2 linked regions of the Kaistia algarum genome follow. The protein of the gene in region 1 interacts with the protein of each later gene in a pairwise test. Links are inferred from orthologs where the notes say so. Each region holds a gene or a part of one and is shown in the gene's direction. Other genes may lie near its edges.

Region 1 (3,417 bases):
GACGTGACGAGCGCGGCCCAGACCGCAGCCGCGACAACGTTCAGCGGCGTATAGAGCCACGGGGAAACGCCCGCTATGCCGATGGCGATCGGGCTTATCGTTCGTACACCGTAGATGAAGCGGAAGGACAGGATGAACAGAACGCGGCGGCGATGGATGATATCCAGCACCTTTGCAAAAGCAGGCCGTACCGTCTGGCGCTTCACCAGCCTCGAATCCGCAGAATATCTTCCTATATAATAGAGGATCTGGTCGGACGTGACCGAACCGGCAAAGGCGGCCAGAAAGACGGTGATCGGGTTCATGACGCCCTGATGCGCCAGAAATCCCGCTGCGATCAGCACGCTGTCGCCTTCGATGATCACACCGAAATAGACAACGACAAGGCCGTAGGTCGCCAGGAACTGATCGATTGCGTGCATCATTGGTGGAGTTCGATCGCCTCTTTCGCCGCCAAATGAAACGGGAGAATCGATGCTCCGCCGTCCCGGCGCAAGCCCGCCGGAGACACGCGTCGCCGGGAACCGCCGAAACGGCGGCAGAATGCGGCCGCGCCACCTTGGCGCCGTCTTTCAATGATAGGCGGAAACGTGCAATTCGCACGACGAAGCAATAGATTAGCACGACGAATCGAGTTCTCGCGCGCGTGTATGCGCGCGAATCCAAGGAAGATTGAATGTCGGATACCGCCCGCGACCAAGCCACCGAAGCCTACGGCGCCGATTCCATCAAGGTTCTGAAGGGCTTGGATGCTGTCCGCAAGCGCCCTGGCATGTATATCGGCGATACGGACGATGGTTCGGGCCTGCACCACATGGTCTATGAGGTCGTCGATAACGCGATCGACGAAGCGCTAGCCGGCCATGCCGACCTCGTCAGCGTGACGCTCAATCCGGACGGATCCTGCACGGTCATCGACAATGGCCGTGGCATTCCGACCGATATTCATACCGGCGAGGGCATTTCCGCCGCCGAAGTGATCATGACGCAGCTCCATGCTGGCGGGAAGTTCGACCAGAATTCCTACAAGGTCTCGGGCGGCCTGCACGGTGTCGGCGTCTCGGTGGTGAACGCGCTGTCGAGCTGGCTAAAGCTCAAGATCCGCCGCGGCGGGAAAATCCATGAGATGAGCTTCACGCATGGCAATGCCGATGCGCCGCTCAAGGAGACGGGCACCTACGAGGCCATGGACGTGGCCGGCGTCAATGAGGGCCGCAGCGGCAGCGAGATCAGCTTCCTGCCGTCGACGGAGACGTTCACGAAGGTTGAGTTCGATTTCGACACGCTGGAACATCGGCTGCGCGAGCTCGCCTTCCTGAACTCCGGCGTCCGCATCGTTCTGACCGATCGTCGCGGTGTCGAGCCGCGCCGCGAGGAACTGATCTATACGGGCGGGCTGGAAGCCTTCGTGCGCTATCTCGACCGCGCCAAGCATCCGCTGCTGCCGGGCCCGATCGGCATTTCGGCGGAACGTGACGGGATCACCGTCGAAGTCGCGATGTGGTGGAACGACAGTTACCACGAGAATGTGCTCTGCTTCACCAACAACATCCCGCAACGCGATGGCGGCACGCATCTCGCCGGTTTTCGCGGCGCGTTGACGCGGCAGATCACCAGCTATGCCGACAGCCAGGGCGTCTCGAAGCGCGAGAAGGTGTCGCTCACCGGTGATGATTGCCGCGAAGGCCTGACGGCCGTGCTCTCCGTCAAGGTGCCCGATCCGAAATTCTCGTCGCAGACCAAGGACAAGCTGGTCTCGTCCGAGGTCCGGCCCGTGGTCGAAAGCCTCGTCAACGATCTGCTCGGCCAGTGGTTCGAAGAGCATCCGGGCGAGGGCAAGCAGGTCCTCACCAAGGTCGTCGAGGCCGCGACGGCGCGCGAGGCGGCGCGCAAGGCGCGCGAGCTGACGCGCCGCAAGGGTGCGCTCGACATCGCCTCGCTGCCCGGCAAGCTCGCCGATTGCCAGGAGCGCGATCCAGCCAAGTCCGAAATCTTCATCGTCGAGGGCGACTCGGCAGGTGGCTCGGCCAAGCAGGGCCGCAACCGCGAGAACCAGGCCGTGCTGCCGCTGCGCGGCAAGATCCTGAACGTGGAACGAGCCCGCTTCGACAAGATGCTCTCGTCCGAGCAGATCGGCATGCTGATCATTGCGCTCGGCACATCGATCGGCAAGGACGAGTTCGCGCCAGACAAGCTGCGCTACCACAAGATCATCATCATGACGGACGCCGACGTCGACGGCGCCCATATCCGGACCCTGTTGCTGACGTTCTTTTTCCGCCAGATGCCGGAGCTGATCGAGCGCGGACACATCTTCATCGCCCAGCCGCCGCTCTACAAAGTCACGCGGGGCCGTTCCGAGCAATATCTGAAGAACGAGCGGGCTCTTGAGGACTATCTCATCACCCAGGGCGTCGAGGACGCGTCGCTGACGCTGGAGAATGGCGAAGTGATCGCCGGGGCGGACCTCGCCTCGATCGTGAGCGACACGCGCACCGTCAAGCATCTGATCGACGCGATGCACACACGCTATGACCGCACGCTCATCGAGCAGGCGGCAATCGCCGGGGCGCTCAACACCGCTGTGATGAACGATCCCGATCAGGCGCAGGCGGCGGTCCAGGAAGTGGCGCGGCGTCTCGACACCGTCGCCGACGACATCGAACGCGGCTGGACGGGGAAAGTCGGCAGCGATGGCGGCTATCTGTTCGAACGCGAGGTGCGCGGCGTACGCGAGGCGACCATGATCGATGCCGCGCTGGTCGATTCCGCCGATGCACGCAAGCTCGACAGCCTCACGGCCGGCATGCGCGAGATCTACGGCGCTCCGTCGCGCTTCCGCCGCAAGGACAATGAGACGCCGATCTTCGGGCCGCGCTCGCTGCTCGATGCCGTCTATGCCGCCGGCCGCAAAGGCATCCAGCTGCAGCGCTACAAAGGCCTCGGCGAGATGAACGCAAGCCAGCTCTGGGAGACGACGCTCGATCCGAATGTCCGTTCCCTGCTGCAGGTGCGCATCAAGGAGGCCGACGCAGCCGATGATCTGTTCACGAAGCTGATGGGCGACGAGGTCGAGCCGCGCCGCGACTTCATCCAGGACAATGCGCTCAACGTCGTCAATCTGGACGTCTGAGTTCGCCTCCTCCTGACAGGCGGCCGGCGCTTACAGCCGGCGCGCCGCTTCGCTGCGGGCATGGTAGTCGGCGTCGATCTGTCCCTCGCCAGCCTTGAAGTAATATTGGCTGGCGACGAGCCAGCCCTTCAGCGGCCTGAGCGGCGGAATGCAGGTGGCGAGCAGGAAGGGCAAAGTCGTGAAGAGGTGCACCCAATAGGGCGCCTGGAACGCGACCTCGATCCACAGCGCCAGGACCACCGCCGGCACGCAGGCAAAACAGATCACGAAGAAAGCCGGGCCGT
Region 2 (3,498 bases), on another replicon or contig:
CCGTATAGAAGTAGGCCGAAGCGACGATGAGGAAGAGCTTGGCGCCGAAATCGGAATAGACTCCGATCAGATAGGTAACGGCGACAACGACCGGCAGAAACAGAAATATGAATTCGGGAGATGAAAAGAGCATCGACGCCGCGCCGGAATGATATCGAATCTGCTGCCCGTCCAGAACGCGCGGGAACCTCGGACGCGAACGAGATCGACGTTGGGGCGCCATTTTGCATGTCAGCTAGTGGCAGGCAAGCACGGGGGATCGAAGTTTTCACCGCTGCGGCGGCATGGCGCGGGAAAGGTTCGCGGGCTTATCGGCCCTGCGTCGTCTGGTTTCCTTGAACCGCCGCAATGCGGTGCCTATGATGGCGTGAAGAGAAACTGATTCCGGAACATCCCTTGTCCGATACCAACGAGCCGCCTCGCCCCGATGACAAGGGTGACGGCCGGCCATCCGAGTTTGAAGGCATCTCGATCACCGACGAGATGAAGCGCAGCTATCTCGATTATGCGATGAGCGTGATCGTGAGCCGCGCACTACCCGATGCGCGCGACGGCTTGAAGCCTGTGCATCGCCGTATCCTGCATTCGATGAACGAGCAGGGCTACGACTGGAACAAACCTTATCGCAAGTCCGCCCGCATCGTCGGCGACGTGATCGGTAAGTACCATCCGCATGGTGACCAGTCGGTCTATTTTGCCCTCGTCCGCATGGCGCAGGAATTCTCCATGCGCGTCATGCTGGTCGATGGCCAGGGCAATTTCGGGTCGGTCGACGGCGATAGCCCTGCCGCGATGCGGTACACCGAGGTGCGCCTTGCCAAGTCCTCGCGTTCGCTGCTGGACGATATCGACAAGGACACGGTCGACTTCCAGGACAATTACGACGGTTCCGAGCGCGAGCCCGTCGTCCTGCCGGCCCGGTTCCCCAACCTTCTGGTCAACGGTGCGGGCGGCATCGCTGTCGGCATGGCGACCAATATTCCCTCGCACAATCTCGGCGAGGTGATCGACGCCTGCATTGCCTATCTGAACGATCCCGCGATTTCGATCGAAGATCTGATGGAAATTGTGCCGGGGCCGGATTTCCCGACCGGCGGCCTGATTCTCGGTCGGAGCGGCATTCGCTCGGCCTATTCGGAAGGTCGCGGCTCGGTCCTGATGCGCGGCCGCGTGGCCGTCGAGACGATCCGCAAGGAACGTGAAGCACTCGTCATCACCGAGATTCCGTATCAGGTGAACAAGGCGACGATGATCGAGAAGATCGCCGAGCTCGTGCGCGACAAGCGCATCGAAGGCATCTCCGACATCCGCGACGAGAGCGACCGCCAGGGCATGCGCGTCGTGATCGAACTGAAGCGCGACGCCGTTGCCGACGTGGTGCTCAATCAGGTCTACCGGTTCTCGCCGCTGCAGACGTCATTCGGCGTCAACATGGTGGCGCTGACGGGCGGCCGCCCGCAGCTCATGAACCTGAAGGATCTGATCCAGGCCTTCGTCAATTTCCGTGAGGAAGTGGTAGCGCGGCGCACGCGCTTCCTGCTCAACAAGGCTCGCGATCGCGCCCACGTCCTGGTCGGCCTCGGCATTGCCGTCGCCAATATTGACGAGGTCATCTACCTGATCCGTCATGCGCCGGATCCGGGAACCGCCCGCGAGCAGTTGATGGAACGCCATTGGCCGGCGGTCGACATCGCGCCGCTCGTCGCCCTGATCGACGATCCGCGCCACAAACTGGCGGCGGACGGCACTTATCAGCTCTCCGACACGCAGGCGCGCGCCATTCTCGATCTGCGGCTGCAGCGCCTGACCGCCCTCGGGCGAGAGGAAATCGCTGACGAACTGAGCAAGCTGGGTCTCGAGATCGCCGACTATCTGGAGATCCTGCGCTCGCGCGCCCGTATCGTCGGAATCATCCATGATGAGCTCGTCGCGGTGCGCGACGAATTCGCCACGCCCCGCAAGACGGAGATTCTCGACGGCGGAGCCGATTTCGAGGATGAGGACCTGATCCAGCGCGAGGACATGGTCGTCACCGTCAGTCATGAGGGCTACATCAAGCGCGTCCCCCTCGCGACTTACCGGGCGCAGCACCGCGGCGGCAAGGGCAGGGCGGGCATGGCGACGAAGGACGAGGATTTCGTCACACGCCTCTTCGTCACGAATACCCACACGCCGGTCGTCTTCTTCTCCTCGCGCGGCATCGCCTACAAGATGAAGGTCTGGCGGCTGCCTCTGGCCGCACCGCAGGCCCGCGGCAAGTTCCTGAACAATCTGCTGCCGCTCCAGGAAGGCGAGCGGATCACCTCGATCCTGCCCTTGCCGGAAGACGAGGACAGCTGGGATACGCTCGACGTCATGTTCGCGACGACGCGCGGCACGGTTCGTCGCAACAAGCTGTCGGATTTCGTCCAGGTCAACCGCAACGGCAAGATTGCGATGAAGTTCGACGAGGAGGGCGACGCGATCGTCGACGTCCAGCTCTGCTCGGAACATGACGACGTGCTGCTCACCACCGCGGCAGGACAGTGCATACGCTTCGCCGTGACGGATGTCCGCGTGTTCAAGGGCCGGGATTCAACGGGCGTGCGGGGCATACAGCTCTCCGAGGGCGACCAGATCATCTCGATGGCCATCCTGCATCACTTCGATGCGCTGGGCGATGAGCGCTCCGCCTATCTGAAGATGAGCCGCGCCGTGCGTGGCGAGGCCGATGGCGAGGAGACGGCGCCCGAAGCCGACGTCGAGGAAGCGACGAGCGGGGAACTTGCGTCGGCCCGCTATGCCGAGATGAGCGCTGCCGAGCAGTTCGTGTTGACCATCTCCGAGAACGGCTATGGCAAGCGGACCTCGTCCTTCGAGTATCGGATCACCAATCGTGGTGGCAAGGGCATCGTCGCCATGGCCGTCAACGAGCGCAATGGGCGGCTCGTGGCTTCGTTCCCGGTCGAAGACAGCGACCAGATCATGCTGGTAACCGATAGCGGCCAGACGATCCGCATGCCCGTCGGGGGCGACAAGCCGATACGCATCGTCGGCCGCGGCTCGCAGGGCGTCATCGTCTTCAACACCAATGACGACGAGAAGGTCGTCTCTGTCGACCGCCTTAGCGAGGCCGAGACCGAGGCGGAAACGGAAGGCGAGGCCTGATCCGCGCGTGAGGCGTGTGCGGCTCCAAAGCCAAAGAAAAAGCGCCGGCGAATGGCCGGCGCTTCAAAGGTTTTGGGGTGGGAGGTCTTGTCTTGTGGTCAGGGAATTTCAGGACTGAAGTCGAAGGTCTAGGTACTGATCGTTCGTGCACTAAGGCTTTGGGGTGGGGGCCTCGGCCTATTCGATGACTGGAGCTGGTACGCGAATGAGAATGGACTTGCCGTCGGAACGCTTCTCGATCGTGACTTCCGGCGAGCCGCTGCGATCGGCTACCGCGATCAACCGGTCGCTCTTCTTGGCGATCGGATAACGGCCGTCATTATAGGCTGCGGCGCTCGCCAATCCGACGGC

Evidence for each region.
Region 2: the proteins of gyrB (region 1) and gyrA interact in binary tests that used the Escherichia coli proteins (3 or more experiments, as listed by UniProt). The link is inferred for Kaistia algarum from one-to-one orthologs.

The regions. Positions count from the first base shown.
Region 1 is NZ_JAPKNJ010000001.1:1,782,021-1,785,437, forward strand. What follows is about bases 306-3,404. They hold gyrB (DNA topoisomerase (ATP-hydrolyzing) subunit B), read left to right. Parts: upstream 306-676; coding sequence 677-3,133; downstream 3,134-3,404. Other genes in these bases: OSH05_RS08685 (DedA family protein), read right to left, coding at 306-425; OSH05_RS08695 (DUF983 domain-containing protein), read right to left, coding at 3,164-3,404. Outside these bases: more of OSH05_RS08685, read right to left, coding at 1-305; more of OSH05_RS08695, read right to left, coding at 3,405-3,417. UniProt on the Escherichia coli protein: DNA gyrase negatively supercoils closed circular double-stranded DNA in an ATP-dependent manner to maintain chromosomes in an underwound state.
Region 2 is NZ_JAPKNJ010000002.1:653,802-657,299, reverse strand. What follows is about bases 168-3,347. They hold gyrA (DNA gyrase subunit A), read left to right. Parts: upstream 168-483; coding sequence 484-3,147; downstream 3,148-3,347. Other genes in these bases: OSH05_RS16320 (hypothetical protein), read right to left, coding at 3,325-3,347. Also shown: OSH05_RS16330 (MBOAT family O-acyltransferase), read right to left, coding at 1-133; more of OSH05_RS16320, read right to left, coding at 3,348-3,498. UniProt on the Escherichia coli protein: A type II topoisomerase that negatively supercoils closed circular double-stranded (ds) DNA in an ATP-dependent manner to maintain chromosomes in an underwound state.